Regions from separate parts of the Paenibacillus tianjinensis genome, predicted to be linked through region 4. Evidence: riboswitches for the same ligand, from Rfam matches in the RefSeq annotation. Region 4 holds a riboswitch; each other region holds the start of a gene.

Region 1 (5,740 bases), 840 kb from region 4:
ACCCACAATCGATATCGCCGGGCCAACGACCCTTGGCATTCTTATCCCGGCTTCACGAATCACTTCAAATGTAACTTCCATAAGGAGTGTTTCTACCAAAGCGGGAAAAGGCGTTCCTTCCCTTTGTGCTGTAAGTGAGATCAGTAGCGTAGTAGGAATCATCTCCTGCTGGAATGTAGTCAGGGCAATATATAAAGAAGGAAGGAGCAGAGAAACGAGGAAAGCCACTAACCGCAGACAACGCAGAAAAGTTGATATATCGTACCGCTGATAGTAATCTTCAGGTGTTTGGAAAAAATTAAAAAAGGTGACTGGTGCAATTAGAGCAAAGGGTGTACCATCCACGAGTACTGCAACCTGGCCATCCAAGAGGCTCCCGGCAACGGTATCAGGCCGTTCTGTGTCAATGATCATAGGAAAGGGAGACAAGGGTGCATCTTGGATAAACTCTTCGATATAGCCGCTTTCAAGTATGCTGTCGGTATCAATGGACTTCAGTCTTTGAGTGATTTCTTCCACAACATCCGGGTTAGCAACATCCTGAATATAGGCTAAAACTACTGTGGTATGAGTTAATTGACCGATATCGTGAGTTTCGAATTTAAGCTTAGGGGATCTAATTTTTCTCCGGACTAATGCTATGTTAGTTGTGATATCTTCGGTGAACCCTTCTTTTGGGCCCCTGACTACGGTTTGGGATGAGGGTTCTTCCACGCTGCGTCTGGCCCCTCCAGAGATCATAACGGCTAGCGAAAACGGACAATTATTCATAATAATCACTGCGCTGCCGGAAAGGACTTCGGTAAAGAGCTGATCTTCCGTACGGATGATTTGAATGTTTCCGGAAGGAAGCTTTTCCAGTAAACGGGAAGCGATCTGATTAGGGTTAGTTTTGCTTTGAGTGTGGTCAGAATCTTCACGGATTAAACCTTCGAATAAGCTTGTCAATAATTTCTGATCAATTAATCCTTCGAAGTAACAGACCGCCATCCCGGATGGGTCTGCCGGTTGCCCGGATAGGGTACGGACGGTAAAGTCAGGACTTTGGCCGAATTGATCTTTAAGTAAGAGGAGCGTATGAGCTAAAGAGGGATTAATAGAATGAACCTCCGGCTGCTTCTTGGATTTTTCGATCTTCTGACTCTGCTGTTTTTGCTGTGAAAAAACCCTTTTAAACCACCGGCCAAGCATCTGCTAATCACTCCATTCCAAGATAAATGATATGGATAATTTGTTCAAAATGATTAAATTTATTCCTCAACAGATTGTCCAGCACAAAGAGCCGCCCCCTCCAAAGGGGAAAAACAGAGCGGCTCAGGGAAATTTATAGGAAGAAATATGAATAGGAAACTTATATGCCTAACATACTAGATGAAAATCGGCATTACAGGAGGACTATGTGATGGATCTGGATTGGATATGGAAATCGGCTTTTCTAGTGGTAGTAGGTATAATCCTTCTGAGAATTGCGGGCAGAAAATCAATTTCACAAATGAGCATAGCCACGACAGTAATTATGATCTCAATCGGTACTACAATAGTTCAACCCATTGCGAATCATGAATTATGGAAAGCTGTTGGCTCTGCCACGGTATTTATTTTGTCATTACTCCTGATTGAATATTTACAATTAAAATATAATTGGCTTGAGAAATTACTAAGCGGCAAATCAAAGACCGTTATTGAGAACGGACAAATAAATGTACATAATCTCCGCGCTATCCGCATGTCAGTAGACCAACTTGAAATAAGGCTTAGAGAGCAGGGGATTTCGAGTTTCAAAGATGTCAAAACCGCTACCCTTGAACCCAACGGCCAATTAGGATACGAACTGATGCGGCATGCCAAGCCAGTGACGATCGGGGAATTGGAACGTATGCTTGGCTTGAAGCCGCAAGACAAGAAGGAACAGGGCCCTCTATTCAAAGAAGTGATTCAAGACCACCATGAGAGCGGGGTGGACTCAACCCTGCAGTAGTGGCAGTTTTTAGGTCGGTTTCTGACAAGCGACAGTAATAACACTTTCCACGTTTTTTCTTGCTGGTTTGCTCCAATGCTGTTCATTTCCTGGAAGGTCATCGAACCATTCTGCATCATCGGGACAATCCAGAATCATGAACTTGCCGTATTTTTGATCTCTTGACTGATGGTATTTGAGATACGCCTTGCCCTGGTCAATTGCCAGAATTTCTATTTTGCCGGAGGAATGGCTCATAGATAACCGTACTCTTTTACCTAGTCCAGAGGTTCTTGCCTTAGCTTCTTCTACAATTTGATAAACACGGGCAAGCGGCAGTACAAATTCCCGGTTGCCGGCGACCGGACGGTTAATAAAAAAGTAATAAGGGGTAACACCTGCCCAGGAAAGCCGGTCCAGGAGTTCTCCCAAAACAACAGGATTATCATTAATGCCTTTAAGGATCGGTGTCTGATTGACGACAATTGCGCCAGCATTATGGAGGGCTGAAAAGGCTCTTTTTGCTTCTTCTGTAATTTCCCGGGGGTGATTAATATGAGCCATCACATATATCCGTCTGTCTTTGGTGGAGTGGGACCGGATTAGCTCGAGCAGTTCATTGTCCTCGGATATACGCATTGGATTATATACGGGGATTTTGGAACCGAGACGGATAATTTTTACATGATCAATGGCTCTTAATCTCTCAATGATTGAACGAAGTTTGGGGGTGGAGAGGATTAAACTGTCTCCGCCGGTAAGAAGCACATTGTTTATCTCCGGATGGTTAGCGATATACTCCAGACCTGGCGAAACATCGGACACTGCTTCTTTGACATCATTACGGAATAAACGCTTACGGAAGCAATACCGGCAGTAAGCCCCGCAGACTTCGGATACGATTAGGAGAGCTGTGGTCTTGTATTTATGCTGGCATCCGGGCACAACATAATTTGTATCCTCATCTGAGGCGTCCCAGCGCCCGTACTCCGTTAGTTCACCTTCACCCGGAATCACGAGCTTTCGAATAGGGTCTTCCGGATTGTCCCAATCAATCAGTGAAAGATAGTAATCATTCACTCGAAATACAAATTTGTCCGTGACTACCTTAAGTCTCTCCTTTTCCGGCCCAGAGATCATCTCAATCTTATTGATATCCGTTATGTACCTTACCTTTTCCAAATAAATCTCTCCTTTAATCTCATTTGTGTGAGAAGGAGGGAGCCTTGGTATCAATAGCCTAACTGCTGCCAGCAGGGTCAAAACAGCACAAAAAGAGACCCTTAGAAAAGGGTCTCTGTGATGTAAGTTACAAAAAAGCAGACCCATCCACTACTGACGAGGTTAGCTGACGGACTCGGGTAAGATGGTACCCTACACTCTAATTTGAATGATTCGCCCCAATTGACTGGTTCCCCCGCTTTCCAGCTGTAAATTCTGGAAATTAAGCGTAGGTAAAGTATACCCATGTTGCTTTGAAATGTCAAAAGTATTCCCGCACCTTTTAATCGCTTATTTTTTGAGCTCAAAAAATTTTTTTCTGGTTACTCTCGTCCACCTGGGACAGAGAAATAATTCCAGGCAGTTGCGTTTCTGTTCGGTAATTGCGTAAATCCTGCTGTCCCAAGGGTTTCACGTTCTTACAGAGACAGTTAAGGGAATGCCGAAACAGCTTGTTCGTTCCGTCAGTAGACTGCCAATTTAACATCACTGCAAGCGCTTTCATATCATGTAAAGCTTTCTGCCGCGCTTGACGTATTTGGAAATCCTTTGTTATGGTTTTTATAAGCAAAAGCCAGCAAAACCGGCCTTTTGTAGAACTTCGCCCCTGTTTTGCGTAAGATATTCTAACCCAACCAACTAAAACTGAGGGAGATGATTGAGTTTGATCAAGGGTATCATATTTGATTTTGATGGAACGATTATCGACACCGAAACGGCTTGGTACACGGCATTTAGTGAGGCTTACGAAGAGCATGGAGTAGAATTGACGCTTGAACAGTACTCCACCTGTATCGGAACCAGTTTAAACACCTTTAATCCGTACGAATATCTTATGACAGATTTGAAGCTTCCTATCGACAAGGAGGATTTCAAAAGAGCTGTTCAGCAGAGACATAGTAAACTTATGGAGCTTGAGACGATACGTCCGGGAATCCAGTATTATTTGGATTCAGCCAAAGAAGTTGGGTTGCGTATGGGGCTGGCGTCCAGCTCATCTATGGAATGGGTGGAGAAATATCTGGATCAATTGGGGATCCGGCATTATTTCGAGTGTATACGGACGTCGGATCATGTTGAAAATGTGAAACCGGACCCTGAATTATACAATCAGGCTTTAACTTGTCTGGGGATTATGCCTGATGAGGCTGTGGCTATTGAAGATTCACCGAATGGGTCTAAGGCAGCCGCAGCAGCGGGGATGAACTGTGTCGTTATCCCCAATAATATTACAAGTTTCCTGGAGTTTGAACCCTCGCATCACATCATAGAAAGCTTAAGTCACCTCGATTTTGATCATGTCCTTACCCGTCGCTGCTTCCAGAAAACTGGTTAAAGAACGCTGAAACCGAAACGAATCTTAATACAAGGGGGACGCCTTATTGAGAGCAGTGCATTTTGGCGCTGGAAATATTGGCAGAGGGTTTATTGGTCCAATGCTGTCGAAATCAGGCTACAAGGTTTGTTTTGTCGGACGGAATAAGAAACAAATCACTCAACTGCAGAAGCGTGGTCAATATCAAGTGACTTTGGCCAATGAGGACCGGGACAGTTTTATAGTGAGTAATGTAACAGCGATTCATATAGGGGAAGCTGATGATGTGGCAAAAGCTATAGCGGAGGCTGAAATTGTAACAACGGCAGTGGGAATATTGGCACTCAAGGATATCGCCAGTTCAATAGCCAGGGGAATAGAGCTCAGACTTAAAAGCGATAATCCTAAACCGCTTCATGTGTTTGCCTGCGAGAATGGGATTAAGAGCAGCAGGAGATTAAAGGAATCCGTATATCTTCATCTGAAGCACTCCTTCAGAGAAAAGGCAGACCACTGCATAGCTTTTCCCAATGTTATGGTGGATCGGATAGTACCTGTGCAAAAAAATAAAGATTCGCTTGAAATCCTTGTTGAGCCTTACAAAGAATGGGTTATTCCCCGCAGTGAGATAATGAGTGGATATAACGAAATCCAAGGTGCTCACTATGTCAATTCTTTAGATCCGTACCTTGAGCGAAAGCTATATACCGTAAATACAGGGCACTGCTGCGCAGCTTATTTCGGTTATCTGGAGGGATATAGCAGTATTCAGGAGGCAATGTCCGATCCTGGAATCCGATCCCGTGTACGAGGCGTTCTTCAAGAAACCGGGGCATTACTTGTACATTTATATGGGTTTGATCCTGCAGCGCATCATAAATATATAAACAAAATGATGAAAAGGTTCGAGAATCCCCATTTTAATGATTCCATCACCAGGGTTGCACGTTCCCCGCTACGAAAACTTTCTCCTACTGAACGGTTAATTCAGCCTGCCATGCTCGCCTTTAAATATGGATTAGAAGTTAATTATCTTGTTCGCGCTATCGCTTCAGCACTGTTTTTTGACTACAGAAATGATGAAGAGGCTCTGCAGCTTCAGGAAGCAATCCGGAAATTTGGGCTCAGTGAAGTTATTTCTACGATGTTGATGATACCGGCAGATCATCCGCTTCATGGACAAATCATAGGAGAATATCATAAAATCCGCTTGCAAAATCCTCATATGACCGGTAGCAGCTTTGAAT
Region 2 (5,740 bases), 2.8 Mb from region 4:
CTGCTGAAGATGAATCTATCCGTAACAGCCGGAGAACGAAAACTGAAGAAATGAGCCAGCGTCTGGAGAAGGCTATGGCGGAGCACCCGTACGCCAACCAGAAGGAGCTCGCCGGAGTGCTTGGCATCAGCCAGGCCAGAGTAAGCCAGCTCAAGCGAAAGATCAGTACGACTGGCAAATAGCGTTCTGTTACAACATCCTTGATCCCTCATCCAATATAACAAAGGCTTGGACCTTCTAATCACGAAGGTCCAAGCCTTTTTCATGTTAATCTTGCAGAATATTACCTGCTGCTATTCAGCCAGTGCAGACTTCAACTCATCGGAAGAAGCTGCCCACCATTCCTCATTGTGGGAGATCAGCAGTGATTTCAGCGCTGCCTTGTCCGCTGCACCCAGTCCATCCAGAATAATCTTGCGCTTCAGGGCGGCATCCAGCTTATTCACATGATCGGCAAGGATCTTCCAGCCGCGGCGCGCCTCAGAGTCAATCCACATCTCGCAGGCGGTAATGCCTCCGTAGAGCTGGCCCTCCGGCGTACGGTCCACCGCTACCCACACCACCCAAACCTGCCTTCCAGCCGGAACATCCTCACGGTTCGTAGAGAATTTAATTCCCTTCTCCACTTTGCTCTTGGCATGCATGGCACCGATATCGATAACTGCTTCACCGCCGTCAATGATGACTGGCGATACGTTGTTCAGATCAATGGACCCGGCGCCGAAGCCTTTATGCTTGCTCTTCGCGTTCACAATATTCAAAGCAATCTGCTTCTTGCCCTCCGGTTGTACGTTATCCACATGTGCACATCCTTCCCTTTCACTAATAATTTAATTTTAGCTAATAATGCGGCGAATGCAAACATATACATCCCGTAGATGCTTGTCACGGGAGGAATCACAGTTATGAAGCCACTGTCATTAAGGTACATGATCATCTCTGCGACCCTGGCCGCCCTCGCCCTGCTGGGAGGCGCCATATGGGTTCTTTCAGGGCACAGCCCTGCCGCACTGTCCGCGGCTGCGCCAAAAGCGGCCAAGTCCCCCGCTGCCGCGCCTCAGTCCAAAGCTGCGCAGCCACATCTTCCCGAGAGTAAGCCGCTTCCCGTTTCTGAGGCCTTAAGCCAGCGTGTTGCCGAGTATCATATCGATGTACGGCTGATCCCGGATGCAGCCCTACTTGAGGCCTCCGAGACGGTAACCTGGACCCACCCTGGTTTAAAGCCCGTACAAGAGCTCTATTTTCACCTCTATCCCAATGCCTTTGCTTCAGAAAAAACTACGTTTATGAAGGAATCCGGAGGCGAGCTGCGCGGGGACACGATGCCAGCGGACGGATTCGGCAGCATGGCCATTACCGACCTGCGGACCACTGAAGGAGTCTCACTTATGCAGCGTCTGCAGTATGTGCAGCCCGATGACGGAAATGTACACGACAAGACGCTTGTAAAGGTACATCTTCCGCAGCCGGTGAACGGCGGAGAAAGCGTAACCCTCAAAATCCGGTTTGAGGTCAAGCTTCCGAAAATATTCGCCCGCATGGGAACTGCAGGAGACTTTGTAATGGCAGGGCAGTGGTTTCCCAAGCTTAGCGTCTACGAGCCTAAAGGGACTAGGGGAGTAAAGGCGGAAGGCTGGGATTTACACCAGTACCATGGCACTTCCGAATTTTACAGCGACTTCGGTATTTACAACGTTACCATTTCAGTCCCCGCAAACTACACCGTTGGGGCAACCGGCTTTCCGGTAAAGGCTGCCCAGATCAAGCAGGACCGGAAGATCTATCAATTTTATGCAGATGATGTTCACGACTTCGCCTGGGCCGCTTCCCCGGATTTCGTGGTTGCTGAGGAAGCCTTCTCCGCCCCGAACGTACCGGGTGTACGCATCAAGCTATATCTGGACCCGCTGCACAAGGATCTTAAGGAGCGTTATTTCCAGGCCGCCAAGGCCGCGTTGACCGCTTTTAGCAAGTGGTACGGGCCGTACCCTTATTCCACATTGTCGATTATCGTACCGCCCAAAGAGGGGAATGGTGCAGGCGGAATGGAGTATCCGACCCTGATTACCGCCTTCGGCGCAGCCGAAAGCTCCCCTGGCACCTCGCTGGAGCGCACTGTCATCCATGAGATTGGCCATCAATATTTTTACGGCATGGTGGCGAACAACGAGTTTGAAGAAGCCTGGCTGGATGAAAGCTTCACCTCCTATGCGGAGGACCGCCTGATGGAGCAGGAATACGGTGTCTCCTCCAATATTGGCCTGCAGGCCAGTCTTGTGTCCACCTCGCAGCCGCTTAATCTGGAAACCTGGAAATACACGACCGCCGACGGGTATACCCGTAATGTGTACATCCGCGGCAAGCTGGTACTTAAGGATATCGAACGGCAGACCGGAACCAAAACCATGGACGCTATAATGCTGGCGTATGCCCGCAAGTACAGGTTTCATCACCCTTCTACTGAGGATTTCCAAAAGATCGTAGAGAAAGTAACGAAAAAATCATGGCAGGCTTATTTCGACCAATATGTTTACAGCGGCGGGTCTCCTGATTTCTCTGTGGACCATATAAAGACCAGCATCGCCAAGAGTAGCGCAGAGGGAGAAAACGGCCGCTATAAAATCATGGTAAAGGTGAGTAACAAAGGCAGCCAGTATGGTGATGTACCCATCAAATTCACCTTTTCGGACGGATACACGGTAAGGAAAATTTGGAATGGCGGGCAGAAGGCGGCCAATTTTCAGCTAACCTACAAAGCGCCTCTTATGTCCGTAGAGATTGATCCTGACCACTCCATTCTGCTGGAGAGCAAGCACCTTAATAATTTCATGCTGGCGGAGCTTGCGCCGAAGACACTCTCCCGCTGGACGCTAGTATCAACCAAACTGCTTGAAACTCTGCTCGGAACTCTTGTCTGGTGAGGTGAAGGATTGTGAAAAGTGCGATATCCCGCGGCTGGCTCAGCATGAAGGAGCAATTTTATATTCTGATTCTGCTATTTATCTACCGGCTGCTCTGGGGCTATTTTTTGTACAGGTTCATCAGGTCAGCTATCATCCCGGTGCTTCTGCGTTATCCTGATATCCACGCCGGAGGCAGCGGTATCGGGAGGCTGCTGTATTATATCGAGGGGCAGTTCGCGCTCAGCAGCGATCCCGGTGTCCAGCGCTGGCTCTGGATGCTATTGGCATTATCCGCGCTGCGGCTGCTGCTCTCCCCGTTCATCCGTGCCGGGCTGCTGCATGAGCTGCATCAGGAGCGTAAAGGAGAACGAGGACTGTTCTTTTTCCCCGGTATGAAGCTTTACGGGCTACCGGTTCTGGTGTTCAGCCTGTCCGAATGGTTTCTCTCAGCGCTGCCGCTCTATTGGCTGTTGCCCAAAATGTACACGCTGCTGTTAAGCGGTATTTTTGACTATAAGCTGCTGCTGAGGCTGGTTCCGTACCTGCTTGCCTGGCTGCTCTATCTATACTGCATCCGCATAGTTCTGTTGTACATGCAGTTCGGCTACACCGCCGGAACCGGCATGTTCTCCGCAGTGCTGGCTTGTCTGAAGGTGCTGCTTCCCTCTACCGGCGCTTCCCTCCTCCTTGGTTCCGGCGGACTGGTTACCCTTTTGCTGGGTTTTGCAACTTCATTGCTGTGCCCCGGTATGTCAGCCCTGCTGTTCCGGCAATTCTCGCCGCTCCCCTCTACGCTGTTCAAAATGTGGGGAATTGCCGCACAATACCACCTCTGGAGCAGTAAAACATTCCCACAATAATTCAGCTGTTAAAACGGCATATTAAAAGAGTCACTATCCCTGACACAGGGGTGTGACTCTTTTGCCCGTTAATGGGGAGTTCAGCGGAGATTCGGGGGATTTGCAAAAACATAAAACCTCTGATACAATGATGCCTGTACCACTGGTAACAACTTTGTAATCTTTTGAAACTATTTTGACTAACTGTATGTACCTTAATCACTTTAACATTGTCGATACGCAGTCACTGTTCTGGTGCATAAATCGCCAAATTCCCAGCACCGGGAAGTGGGGGAACCATATTTTGGGTGAATTGATCTCGCTTTAGAGGGGTCATAGGGGAACCTTCTACCGAATCCTTAAGCTAACCTCGCAGGCCTTGGAAGGAGTACATCTTTTGACAAGTCACAATTTTTTCCGCACCAATCTTAAGAAGAAATGCACCGCAGCAGCGCTAGGTCTTGTGATGGTATTCACACTGGGGGCAGGAAGCGCATTTGCCGACTCCAAAATGGATACCGTGATTACAAAAACGCTGGGAACGTCGTATAAAACCGGGGGCACAAGCACTGCCGGCTTTGATTGTTCTGGATTCACCAAATACGTATTTAAGAGCGTCGGCCTTACCTTGCCGCGCACTTCTAAAGCACAATTCAGCGTAGGAACCGCCGTTTCCAAGAGTAATCTCCGTTCCGGTGACCTTGTATTCTTCAATACCTTGGGCAGTGGGGTATCCCATGTCGGCATTTATGTCGGAAACGGGAAGTTTGCACAATCATCCAGTTCCCGTGGTGTTACTATCACTTCGATGAGCAATTCTTACTGGGCCAACCGCTACGTTGGGGCCAAACGTGTAATGAGCACAACAGCTTACCAGGCTGTCGCTTACGATTGATCCTTCTCCTCAATTTCGCCTCTAACAACTAAATGTAACTTATACAGGCCCGGAAGCTGATTATTGCCGTAATCATTTCCGGGTCTTTCCTTTTTTATTTCCTTATTCTACCTTTTACACCGATTCGGGGTCCATGAAACACCTTTTTACTTAAAATTCCAACCTATTCAGAGAAATAGCTTACGCCGGGCGTAAATATGCGCCCTTTTTAGCAGATATGACTCTTAAAAAGTGCAAATAATATGCATTAATATGTTTTAAGTGATTGCCAACTGGCTCTGTCTTTGTTACAATTATCGCAGTGAACTTATAGTAACATTTTTGTAATTATTCAAATGGGTTTTACAAAAGTTTTGTCATATTGATTGATCAGCTAATCCTAATCAACAGTCATGCCGAGTTCCCTTCTTCATAAGGGAAACGGGGGAACCAATTTTTGGGTGAATTGACCTCCTATTCACAGAGGGGTCATAGGGGACCTTCAACCGAACCCTTAAGCTAACCTCGTAGGCATTTGGAAGGGGTATTTACTTTTGAAGAAGAAGTTAGCAGCCGCATTATTAAGTTTTTCTATCATTCTTACCATTGGAGCAGGAAGCGCTTTCGCCGATTCCAAAATGGATAAAGTCATCGACAAAGCCATCGGAACTAAATACGTATCCGGCGGTGTATCGACAAACGGCTTTGATTGCTCCGGATTTACCATGTACGTATTTGACAAGATCGGCATTAACCTGCCGCATCAATCCGGCTCCCAATACCAGATGGGCACTGCCATCTCCCGTGACAATCTGCGGGAAGGCGATCTTGTATTCTTTAATACAAGCGGCCGTGGCGTATCCCATGTAGGCATTTATGTCGGTGACGGCAAATTCGCACATGCTTCATCTTCTAAAGGTGTAACTATCAGCTCGCTGAGTGACAGTTACTACGTCAACCGCTACGTTGGCGCCAAACGCATCATGAGCACGGATGCTTATCAGACTGTAGCAACAGATTCACAAGATAATGATGATGTGCAATAAAGGGTTATGAGAGAGGCGCTTTTCCAGGATTTTTGCCGAAATCTTGGGGAAGGCCTTTTTTTTGTCTATAAAAATATT
Region 3 (5,740 bases), 2.4 Mb from region 4:
GCGCGGCATGGCTGCAGGCGATGCGGAGAAGAGTCTGCGTTACTGGCTGGACCGCTTTGAAGTGCCGGAATATTACAACAAGAAGATCGAAGAACTCTCCAAGGGCAATCAGCAAAAAATGGGTTTCATCGCTGCCGTTGTACATAAACCGCAAATTCTTATCCTCGATGAAGCTTTCAGCGGACTGGACCCGGTGAATGTGGAGCTGTTAAAAGACACCGTTAGAGAGATGCGCGACCAGGGGACGAGTATCCTGTTCTCTACCCACCGCATGGAGCATGTCGAAGAGCTGTGCCGGAATATTACAATTCTTGACCGTTCCAATACAGTGGTTCAAGGAGATATCCGCGAGATTAAAAAGGGCTATCCGCGCGAGGAGGTATTCCTGCGGACGGTTGGAGAAGTCTCCGGGCTGGAGGGAATCGCCGGGGTAACCGCAGTGCAGCGGCAGGAGCGGGGCTATGTGCTGGCGATCAGTGAGATTGGAGCAGCGCAGCGGATATTACAGCACGCCCTGCTTGCCGGTGAAGTTGAACATTTCGAAATCAAGGAACCGACGCTAAACCAAATCTTTATCAGAGCGGTGGGTGAATCCAATGAATAAGCTGGGACCGATTATCGCATTTACCTTCAAAAATAAGGCGCGGACTAAATCTTTTACGATCACAACGCTGATCATCGTGCTTCTGATTACCATCGGTATGAACATTCCTTATTTTATCGACAAGTTTAGCGGCGACGACGAAGCCGGTGCTGCACGCATCGGAGTTGTTACGGAATCCGGAAACCCGGTATCGGAACTGCTGCTGGCTTATACGGCGCCCGAAGACTCCGAGACCCAGGTAACGCTGGAGTCCTATGCATCTGCAGAGGACGCGGCTCTTCAAAAGGGACTCAAGGAAGGCGACATTAAGGGTTATCTCACCTTCGGCACTGCTGCGGGCGCAGGCGTACCTCCGGTCACATACCACAGCAATGAAGGAGAGCTGGACGGAGATATCCAGAGCTATCTGCAAGCTGCCCTGCAGCAAGTCAATACGCAGCTGATTACGGAGGGTAAGCTGACACAGCAGGAGGTGGCCGCCATATTCACGCCGGTCACGATAGATACGCAGCAGATCGGCGGAGGAAGCGGGACTGGCGGCGGTCAGGATGAGTCTGCACCTGCGATCAATTATGTGATTGTCTATGTACTGCTGATGCTCTTCTTCTTGTCGATTATGCTGACCGGTAATATGATTGCCGCTGAGGTCACAGCAGAGAAGAGTTCGCGCATTATGGAAATTCTGATTACGAGCGCTTCACCGCTGAGCCAGATGTTCGGCAAGGTGCTGGGGGTGTTCCTGGTCGGGCTGCTGCAGATTGCGATCATTGCCGCGAGCATTGCGGCGAACCTGATGCTGCCGCATAACTCGGGGATTCTTACGGATTTCGATCTTGACTTAAGTCAATTGAATGTAGGTATTCTGGTTTACGGCCTTATCCTGTATATTCTGGGCTTCTTCCTGTATGCGCTGATGTATGCCGCTGTAGGCTCGATCGTGAGCCGTACCGAGGAGCTGGGCCAGGCAAGCATGCCGGTGATGATGCTGGGTTTTGTGAACTACTATATTCCGACCTTCAGCGTTTCTGCACCGGACACACTGCTGATAAAGATCGCCAGCTACGTACCGTTCACATCACCGCTCAGCATGCTGCTGCGGATCGGTGTCGGAGATGTGGCCGTATGGGAAATCGCAGTTTCACTGGTTATTCTGCTGGTCACTATCTTCCTGTTAGGCTGGCTGGCCGCCAAAATCTACCGCACAGGTGTCCTGATGTATGGTAAACGACCTAGTATCAAAGAGATTAGAAAAGCAATGAAGGCTTACAAAATTTAAGGAGTGGGAATTATGGATAAAAAACAACAACAAAACTTAGCGCTGCTGTTTATAACATCTTTCTTCTCGCTAACATCCAGCAGACTTGTTCCAGATAGCGGGTCGAATCTGATGGATTTTACGCAAGGGCTTCTGACAGGTATAGGCATTACCGGAATGCTGATGGCGATCGTATTCTTTGGCAAGTATTACAAGCGCAGCCATTAGGCTAGAAAATCGTTTCAGGGACAGCTATTTAAAGGCACCTCCGCAGTTGATGCGGAGGTGCCTTTTTTGCGCGCGGCTAAGGGACTCACTAAAACTGGTGATTCGGCCGTTTATAGTGTACCTTAATAGTAAGGAGTGGTGATTTTGAAATTAAACATAAAAACCCCCGTGCTGGTCACGGTCTCCATTGTACTGATCATAGTAAGCAGTATGCTTAGGCCCGAAGGCTCAACACTGCTGGGGGCGCTGCAGACTCTGCTGCTTGGTCTTGGAATTCTGGGATGCCTGATGGCTTTTTTACGGTTTGCCAAGAGTGGTAATAGTAAGGGCAAAGAGATAAACAAAGGCAAGAGCAAGAGTAAAGGCAACAGTAAGGGCAACAGTAAGGGCAAGTAAGCCAATAAAGCCGCAGCGGATTGCTGCGGCTTTATTGGTGAGAAGAACAGGCGCGCCATTTACACAATAGACAAATTAGCCTGTGATCTCAGCGGCTTTTGCCCTGCATTGTGCTCACGCACCTGCCTGAGCTGAGCTTTCAGCACCGGCAGGCTCTTGCCGAGAATTTTGCCGATTTCGGGCAGCGGAAGCAGCAGTCCATACCATAGGGCTTTTACAAGCTGATCGTCCCACGACAACTCTTTAGAGGTGCGCAGATTCCGGTTTTTCGCGGATTTTGCGCATTGCAGGATGCACTCCCGGTAGGCTTCTACCGGAAAGTCGGCAGCTTTGAGCTTTCCTTTGCAATAAGGCTCATACAGCTTGTTGAAGGTTCCGGCCGTCACCCGCTCTGCTTCACTGCCCTTCCCGAGCAGAATGGAGCTGAGCGCAAGGACACCTCCGCTGTACTCCCGGATATATTGCTCAAATCCGGCGGCAGCGGCCAGCTGCGAGGATAAAAGGTCAGGCATGTCAGCACGTTCCTTCCTGGATTAAAGAGATGGACAAGACAGAGAATTACAGGGTCTAACTTAAATGTATAGCGGTGCGCAAAAACCGCAGGCAGAGGAGAACCTCTGCTGCGGTCCGGATACAGGCGGAAACAGGCCTGATGCCAAAACGTGGCGGAATCAAGGGGCTCTCTCTATACACTTACGAGGTTAGCTGCAGGATTCGGGCGGTGAGAGTCGCCCTACCTGGTGAGAATGCGGGAGTCGCAGTCTCCTCAGGATTCACCCCATGGCCTTATCAGCCGGATGGTTCCCCCGTTTCCCGCTGGGCGGGAATTCAGCGTTCGAATATCATTATTTTTGCGAATCGATTCAACACGAATCATACTCTTTCCGGCATGGCTTTGTAAAAAAGCAAAGGGATTCTCTAATTGCCGATTAGCAGGGAATTGCGGCGGAAACAAGGCTGCTCTAGCCGAAAAGACTATTTATCAGCGTTTATCTGGTCATTTTCTCGCTCAGGCGTCATCTTTTGATTTTTACTGGAAAAAGGCAGCAGAGTGCGAAAATTGAACCTAGAAAAATATAAGTTCATAGGGAGATAAAAACGCCGGTGACCTTAAGCAGGTGACCGGCGTTTTCATATTAGCGTTTTGGCATTTTGCTCTCATCTATGTACAGCAGGTTCCAGCGGTGACCGTCCAGGTCGGCAAAGCCTGCGCCGTACATCCACCCGTCCACTTCACCCGGCTTACCGAAGATATTTCCACCGGCAAACTCTACTTTTTGAATAAAGGCATCTACTTCTTCTCTGCTGTTAGCACCAATGGAAAAGATGACTTCTGCGCTATGGGAAGTATCTGCGATTGTTGAACCTGTAAATTTCTCAAACGCCGCATCCGGGAACAGCAGAATCGTCGTTTGGCCTATGACAAGCTTGGATCTCTCGTTACCGACGCTCACCGCATGGAATCCAATCTCGTTGAAAAAGGCAGTTGACCTCTCAACATCCTTAACCGGCAGGTTAATCCAGATCTCCTGTGACATGGCTGTAGCCTCCTGGAATGATTCATGAATTTATTTCGCTGCAGCAATAAGTTCCTTAAGCTCAGGAAGGTTGAAGCCTTTGACCGCATATTCTCCGGATACAGTGACAGGTACTCCCATGAAGCCGAGCTTCTCTACTTCCTCCTGATAGACTGTACTGGTCATAACATCACGCACTTCGAACGGAATGCCTTGTTCTGTGAGCAGCTGTTTTACCTGATTGCAGTCGCTGCAGCCGGAGGTAGAGTAGACAATGACAGACTGGCTCATTTGCTTACGGCCTCCTTGATGGCATCACGGGTGATTTTCCAGTGGGAGGTGTTCCAGCGGACTTCTCCGTCTTCAAGCAGGAAAATTTGCGGAGATTCGTGTTTGATGCCGAATTCTTCAGCAATCTGGTTCGAGACCGGACGGTCTTCAATCACATGAACAATAGCTGCCGGTGTATCGGAGCTCTGTGCAAAGGCCAGAAACTCTTCGTTGGCTTTGGCGCTGATCGGGCAGGTTGTGCTGTGTTTAAAAAGCAGTTTTTTGCCGGGTTGCCCGACATATTGGTGCAGTTCATCCAGCGTATGGAGTTGTTGAATAGACATCGGTAAATCGCCCTCCTGGGATTCTATATTTTTGTAATTAAGATTGTAGCATAGTTCAAAATTAAAGCAAAAAATCCAGCGAAATAAAAGCCTTGACCCTGACACTGGTGTCAGGGTTTATACTGGAAGCAGACCATTTCTCATGAACCCCGGGGAGAATGCCATGAAAATAGGTGAACTTGCAGCGCGGACCGGTGTCAGTGTCCGTTCCCTGCGATATTATGAGCGTCAAGGATTGCTTACACCGCTCCGGGAGGCCAACGGCTACCGTGAGTATTCGCCGCTGGCCGTCGAAACGGTGGAGACGATTAAGCTGTATTTGAATCTGGGGCTGTCGACAGAGGAGATTGCCGGATTTCTGCATTGTGTACTGAAGAATAAAGAGGCCTTCTGTGCAGAGGTGATGCCGCTCTACCGCAGCAAGCTGGAGGAAATTGAACGCCAGATTATAGAACTGAGCCAGATTAAACTCAATCTCCAGCAGCGTATGGCTGCAATGCAGCAGGAACAGCTGGAGAGCGGGACTTCTGAGCACGGAAATGCGGAACTGGAAAATAGTTAGGCGTACAGTCATAGAGTTACGGGAGGGAAGAATTATGGCAATTATAAATGTGGAGCATGCGGAAACCCTGCGGGCGGAGCTGAACCGCAGCGGAACGGTGCTGGTTGATTACGGTGCGCCGAGATGCGGGCCCTGCAGAACGCTGCTGCCGATCCTGGAGGAACTGGATGAGGAGTATGCGGACAGCGTGTCTATAGTTAAGGTGAACTGTGATGAGCTGCCTGAGCTGGCGTCAGAGGCTGGCGTCATGGGCCTGCCTACTGTGGTCGTGTACAGCGGAGGGCAGCCGGTGGAGAAGCTGGTCGGTTTGCGTCCGAAATCCGCCTATCAAGGCGTATTAAGAAAGTATGCTGCGGTGAGCAGCAGTACCAGTTAACACATAGAGGCGGGAAGCGGCATGCCAGGCATGCGCTACCCGCCTTTTTACACATCAGAAAGTAATTATTCAAGGTTTACAAGAGTTATAAGGGCTTATTGTTCATTCAGCACTGATGTAGGCGCTTTGGCAAATGCGGCCGGAACCGGGACAACCTCGTTCTGGTGCAGGGCTTCCAGGATCTCTTC
Region 4 (5,740 bases):
ACCATACCCCACAAGTTCACCGTTCACCCATACATAAAATGCGGATTCGACCCCCTGGAAGCTAAGGAACACAGGCTGGCCTTCCCAGGCTTCAGGCACAGAAAACGTCCGGGTGTACGAACCTACAGGATTATACACGGTTGGAGCAAACGGCGGTTTCAGGTCAGGCTCGGAAACAGCCCAAGGATAACGCACATTGGTATATTGCGGATAGTCATACCCCTGGAATTGCCAATGGGAGGGCACAGGGATTTCAGCCCAGCTGCTGGTATCGTAATCTGATTTATAGAAATCCTTGATGCGCTGCTCAGGGGTCTCCGCGAAGGCAAACTTCCAGCTGCCATTAAGGGTTTGATAATTAGGGGATGCTGTTTTGTCTCCATGCAATGCCTGCTGAGCGGTCGTGTAGGACATCATGGACGAATGAGCCGGCAAGCGGTTCAATTCAAAAATTTCGGGATTGTTATTCCATTCAGGATAGCCGTTGGCGGGTGGTTGGTAGTTAAGCTTCTTGCGCACATTAACATCTCCTTGTATTGTTATATTCATATTATAAATTGGCAAATGCCTATAAGATATACAAGGATATTATAGTGAAATAACAATATATGAAACAGGTGAATGGACTTGGAGAGCATGATGGTTTTTTGCGGGACAGAGGATACGGTTCAGCTGCCGCTGTATGCTACAACGATCGGATATTGGGAACACCAGGAAGAGACTGAACGTCCGGCAGGGTTTCCGGATTATCAGCTGCATCAGATTTTGGACGGCAAGGGCGAGCTGACGATAAAAGATAAACGGCAGATTGTCGGCCCGGGAGATGTATTCATTACCTTTCCTGATATTCCGCATTCCTATACACCGGTTAGCCGGGAGTGGGAGCTGGCCTGGATATCGTTTCAGGGGAGAGAGGCCGGGGGGATGCTGTCGTATGCGGGCATCCGCGAGTCAGGTATCTGGAGATTAAGGGAAGCTGAACTTCTTGCTCCGCTTAAAGAAATGCTGCTGCTGCCGGGTGGCAACGATCTCGAAGTGAACATGGAACGTTCCAAGCTGCTGTACTCGCTGCTGCTGGATTTGAAAAGAAATCTGCCTCCTGCCCCGAATAAGGAGGATGAGCTTGAGCGGATCAAACCGGTGCTGGAGCATATTGAGCTTCATCTGCACCGGACACTGACCTTAAAGGAGCTGGCGGAGGTAATCTCTGTTTCTCCGCAATATTTGTGCAGGCTGTTTCAGCGTACGGTTCATGACCGGCCGGTAACCTATATCAATAAGCAGCGCATTAACCGGAGCAAGCAATTGATGTATCAGGAACGTGAAAAAAAACTGTACGAAATCGCACAGCTGACAGGTTTTGAGAACGCGAGCTACTTCTGCGCGGTGTTCAAACGGTTAACCGGAATGAAGCCTGAGCAGTTCAAGCAGCTGCACGGTTTGGATTAAATAAATTGTAAAATACCCAGGGCAATAAAAAATGCTCCTACCCAGATTGAAACTGCACCGTAGAATGTTCTTGATTCGATTTATACATCATCATCTTGATAGATAAACTGCTCTACGAGCTCAGTAGTGACCGCTAGATCAGGATGCGAATTGTCGATTAGCGCCACGTTTGCTTCGGGCAGCGGCCATGTAACCGTACGGCTGCCCAGTGAAGAGCGGAAGACCTCCCAATTCCGGAACTTCCAGTCATCCAGCGGGGAATGCCTGCCTTGTATCCGCTCGCGGAACAGCTCCTCGTCAGCTAATGTGACCAGCACGACCTTGACTTCAACCTCCTGCAGTGTAAGGCCAATCCGGCTCAGCTCGTTTTCAATCCAGCCGGGATTCGCCGCTTCCTTCGTAAATGGGCCCACCACAAAAACATCGCTGTCCAGGCCAAGATTATCAAGTGCGGCATCCATTGTGATCCGGTACCCCAGGTCGCGGCACAGTCTTTTATATTCTGCCGAGTCCCTATCAGTGGGATCTAGTCCGTGCATAGTCATAATAGCATCTGCCGCAGGCCTCAATAAAATATCCATGTCGAAAAAGGCGGCTTTACGGCGGGAAGCGACAGCCTTGGCTAATGTGGTTTTACCGGCGCCTGCCGGACCCAGGAAAAAGACGAGTTTGTTCATTGCAGTAGGCTCCTTACTATACGAGTCGGGTTGATTATCAGCTCCCCTATCGTAACATGACTTACCTGTATGCTGGTAATCAAAATAGGAGAGGGAATCGGGCTTATGATAGCGGAGCTTGTATTGCCCGACGGGACAGCTTATGAGAAACGGCGTAATCATGAGTAAATCATCGACCGCTTAAGAGCGAAGTTAAAGAATACGCCTTCATTCGTGAAGAGGCGGCATTCTCTGTCTTTTTTTTCCACACTTAAGGTTTTACATTAAACGGCCGCAGGCGTAAGATTCAAATCAGCAACCGAATACTATAACTGTTCTCAAATGGCTGAATTCCGTTAATGGGAACGGGGGAACCAATGGTGAAGACAGCGTTCGCTCAGACCGCTGCCGTTCACCCCGGGGTGAATCCTTGCTGAGTGCTGATTAGCATATCCGGCAGGGTAGGGCAATCTCGCTGCCCGAATCCGTCAGCTAACCCCGTAAGCCTCGAAGAGAGAGGATGAGCGCCATGATCGATTAACCGACCACGGAGAGCCCTGCCGCTTCTGTGGTCTTTTTGCTGCGCCTACAGGTTGGATTGTCGATCTGTATGAGAAGTAAAATTCTTATAACAACAAAATTAAATACTATTATTCGATATGAAGTGCTAAAAGGTGGGATTAATATCATTACTGTATTTATCGTGTGCTTCTGGGTAGGACTACTGCTCCTCCTCAGCGGCGGATTTCATGGGCATGGCCTGGCAGGTCACATGCATGTGGGAGGCGGTGATGCCGGAGGTCCGGGCTTTGTGCCCATACTTCCGCTGATGGTGTTTGTCACGGTCTGGGGCGGAACGGGTTATGTGTTTACCCGGTTCAGCGGGATGACGATGCTTGCAGTGGTCCTGATCTCCACCGTGGTTGCGTTGCTGCTAGGCTGTCTGATGTATGTAGTGCTGGCCCGGGTGATGACCCGGTATGACAGCAGCATGAATGAAATGGACTATGAACAGGCGGGCCAGCTCGGATACATCAGCATTCCTGCAATGGATGGTGCGGTTGGGGAAATGAAATATGTGCTGCACGGAACGATGCGCTCCCTTGGGGTGAGAGCAGAAGCCGGCCAGCAGCTTGCAAAAGGCGACAGAGTAATTATTTTGAAGGTGGATAAAGGAATGGCAACAGTAACTCTATTTGAGAGAGAATTTGAACAATTATAAATAACAGGGAGTGTCGAACTAATGGTAATTCTTTATACAATCGCGGCTATTGTTGTTGTAATCCTGCTGGCTCTACTTAGTATCGTGAACGCTTATAAAAAAGTTCCGCCCAATCAGGCAATGATTGTGTTCGGCCTCGGCGGGAAGAGAGTGGTGCAGGGCGGAGGGACATTCGTCATCCCCGGCTTCCAGAACAGCAAGACTATCTCCATGATGCTGATGAGCTTTGATGTCATCCCAGCGCAGGCGATGTTCTCCCGGCAAGGCATCAAGCTCAACTTGGAGGCAGTGGCCCAGATTAAGATCAAAAGTGACCCTACTGCTATTCTGACGGCCAGTGAGCAGTTTATCGACCGGCCGGAAGAAGACCGCGAGACGATAATCCTGCATTCGGTGGAAGGGCATTTACGCGGCTTGATCGGACAATTAACGGTTGAATCGATTCTAAAGACACCTGACGAAATCAACAGTAAGATGCGGGAAACCTGCTCGGAAGACCTCGACAAGATGGGACTGGAAGTGGTCAGCTTCACTATTAAGAAAATTACCGACGACAAAGGGTATATCGACAATATGGGCGTTCCGGAAATTGAGCGCATCCGCCGTGATGCAAGCATTGCCAAAGCGGAAGCGGAACGTGACATCCAGATCAAGCAGGCCGAGGCGGAGAAAGAATCTTCCATTGCCAAAGCCAATGCGCATCAGGCGACCATTGAAGCGGAAACTGCTGCCCGCGCCAAAGAATCCTTGTTTGAGAAGGATCTGAACATTAAGCAGGCGGACTTTAAGCTGGAGACGGAAGTGAAGAAGGCGCAGGCGGATCTTGCGTATGAATTGCAGCAGAATAAAATCAAGCAGTCGCTGGTTACAGAACAGGTCAAAATTACGCAGATGGAAGCGGAAGCCAACCGGACCGTCCGGGAAATCGAAGTTGAGCTGAGACAGAAGGAGCTGGAGGCAACGGTGATTAAGCCTGCTCAGGCGGAAAACCAGGCAACGATTATGAGAGCGGAAGCGGCCAAGCAGCGGCAAATTCTTGAGGCCGAAGCAGAGGCTGCCACAACGACCAGACGCGGGCTGGCAACAGCGGAAGCAGAACTTGCGAAGGGGAAAGCAAACGCTGAGATTGTTCAACTGGCCGGTGCGGCCGAAGCAGGGGCACTAGAGAAGAAAGCGGAAGCGTATAAACAGTTCACGCAAGCCGCGCTCACGGTGGAATTCTTAAAGGTTCTGCCAGAGCTGGCTGATAAAATCGCTTCCCCGCTGGCTAAGGTCGATAAGATTACAGTGATTTCCCAGGATGGAGCTTCATCCGGTGTGAACAAAATTACCGGGGATATCGCCAAAATCATGACCCAGATTCCTGAACTGACCCAGACACTTACCGGTATGAACGTGACCGAGGCGATTAGCGGGCTGCTCGGCAGAACTAAAGAACAGTAATCCATTATCGAAGTATTATTCAAACCAGCTCAGTATCGCGGCAAAAGCTTTTCGCGCCGTACTGGGCTGGTTTCATTTGTTTGAGCCGGGATCAGTAGTTCAAGCCTTCTTAATCCTGTATAATAGCAAAATAAAACAGATTAGGATTGTTGGGGGCAGAATACAGATGAACATAAGACAGATCCAAATTTCAGACAATGGCCCAATCGAACGGATTATCCGTGAATGCCTGATTGAATACGGAGGTAACCGTGACGGCCTGGCTTGGGCTGATGCGAGCATGCATGATCTCTACAGCTATTATAATGCAGCAGAAAACCGGGCTTACTGGATCGTGGAAGAGGACGGGGAAGTGCTGGGAGGCTGCGGAATCGCCGCTTTTGATGAATCAGATGAAGTGTGTGAATTGCAGAAAATGTACCTCACTACGTCTACCAGAGGAACCGGGATCGCCTCGAAACTGCTGCAGACTGCTCTGGATTTTGCCAAACTGTACTATAAACAGTGTTATCTGGAAACGCTGCAGACCATGGCTGCCGCGAACCGATTTTATCAGAAACAGGGCTTCTCATTGCTGGCGGAGCCGCTTGCCGGATCTGAGCATTTTGCCTGTGATGCCTGGTATATTAAGGATTTACAACTAAACTCCTAAAAAGACTAGTATTTAGTTCATTGTAAATAATGGAAATAATTAGTATCCTATTCGTAGTTTCCAAATCATAGCTTCAGTGAAGGAGATACGTTGTGGAATTACTATTAAGCACTCCCGGTTTAGATGCAGCGGACGTCGGTAATAAAGCCTTCAACCTGTCCAGGTTAATATTCAATGATTTCAGGGTTCCCGCCGGAATGGTGCTTCCGTTGAATTTTTTTGCATGTACAGAGGCTGAATTAAATAGCAGACTTGTTGATATAGCTCAACAATTGGCGCAATTGCTGCCTTCTGCAGACGGCTGGGCTGTCAGGTCTT

The links. Region 4 has a riboswitch for cyclic di-AMP ahead of JRJ22_RS12715 (NfeD family membrane protein). Riboswitches for the same ligand answer to the same signal wherever they lie in the genome.
Region 1: it holds a riboswitch for cyclic di-AMP, as region 4 does, so the genes downstream of both, JRJ22_RS08700 (KamA family radical SAM protein) here and JRJ22_RS12715 (NfeD family membrane protein) in region 4, are expected to answer to the same signal.
Region 2: it holds a riboswitch for cyclic di-AMP, as region 4 does, so the genes downstream of both, JRJ22_RS00505 (C40 family peptidase) here and JRJ22_RS12715 (NfeD family membrane protein) in region 4, are expected to answer to the same signal.
Region 3: it holds a riboswitch for cyclic di-AMP, as region 4 does, so the genes downstream of both, JRJ22_RS02060 (hypothetical protein) here and JRJ22_RS12715 (NfeD family membrane protein) in region 4, are expected to answer to the same signal.

Annotation. Positions count from the first base shown of each region.
Region 1 covers NZ_CP070969.1:2,027,657-2,033,396, forward strand. The annotation lists gene JRJ22_RS08690 (spore germination protein) at 1-1,191, opposite strand, end outside; gene JRJ22_RS08695 (DUF421 domain-containing protein) at 1,403-1,978, shown strand; gene JRJ22_RS08700 (KamA family radical SAM protein) at 1,988-3,139, opposite strand; cyclic di-AMP (ydaO/yuaA leader) riboswitch at 3,276-3,418, opposite strand; gene JRJ22_RS08705 (HAD family hydrolase) at 3,843-4,514, shown strand; gene JRJ22_RS08710 (mannitol-1-phosphate 5-dehydrogenase) at 4,570-5,740, shown strand, end outside.
Region 2 covers NZ_CP070969.1:102,318-108,057, reverse strand. The annotation lists gene JRJ22_RS00525 (AbrB/MazE/SpoVT family DNA-binding domain-containing protein) at 1-182, shown strand, start outside; gene JRJ22_RS00520 (YwhD family protein) at 294-800, opposite strand; gene JRJ22_RS00515 (M1 family metallopeptidase) at 906-2,921, shown strand; gene JRJ22_RS00510 (hypothetical protein) at 2,966-3,763, shown strand; cyclic di-AMP (ydaO/yuaA leader) riboswitch at 3,998-4,136, shown strand; gene JRJ22_RS00505 (C40 family peptidase) at 4,209-4,637, shown strand; cyclic di-AMP (ydaO/yuaA leader) riboswitch at 5,021-5,165, shown strand; gene JRJ22_RS00500 (C40 family peptidase) at 5,171-5,662, shown strand.
Region 3 covers NZ_CP070969.1:469,876-475,615, forward strand. The annotation lists gene JRJ22_RS02040 (ABC transporter ATP-binding protein) at 1-604, shown strand, start outside; gene JRJ22_RS02045 (ABC transporter permease) at 597-1,880, shown strand; gene JRJ22_RS02050 (hypothetical protein) at 1,893-2,087, shown strand; gene JRJ22_RS02055 (hypothetical protein) at 2,232-2,483, shown strand; gene JRJ22_RS02060 (hypothetical protein) at 2,543-2,995, opposite strand; cyclic di-AMP (ydaO/yuaA leader) riboswitch at 3,160-3,327, opposite strand; gene JRJ22_RS02070 (VOC family protein) at 3,620-4,021, opposite strand; gene JRJ22_RS02075 (glutaredoxin family protein) at 4,052-4,291, opposite strand; gene ytxJ (bacillithiol system redox-active protein YtxJ) at 4,288-4,614, opposite strand; gene JRJ22_RS02085 (MerR family transcriptional regulator) at 4,778-5,176, shown strand; gene JRJ22_RS02090 (thioredoxin family protein) at 5,211-5,552, shown strand; gene JRJ22_RS02095 (CHAD domain-containing protein) at 5,648-5,740, opposite strand, start outside.
Region 4 covers NZ_CP070969.1:2,867,429-2,873,168, forward strand. The annotation lists gene JRJ22_RS12700 (beta-galactosidase, LacZ type) at 1-519, opposite strand, end outside; gene JRJ22_RS12705 (AraC family transcriptional regulator) at 622-1,449, shown strand; gene JRJ22_RS12710 (P-loop nucleotide/nucleoside kinase family protein) at 1,530-2,126, opposite strand; cyclic di-AMP (ydaO/yuaA leader) riboswitch at 2,440-2,627, shown strand; gene JRJ22_RS12715 (NfeD family membrane protein) at 2,809-3,327, shown strand; gene JRJ22_RS12720 (flotillin family protein) at 3,349-4,770, shown strand; gene JRJ22_RS12725 (GNAT family N-acetyltransferase) at 4,937-5,422, shown strand; gene JRJ22_RS12730 (PEP-utilizing enzyme) at 5,515-5,740, shown strand, end outside.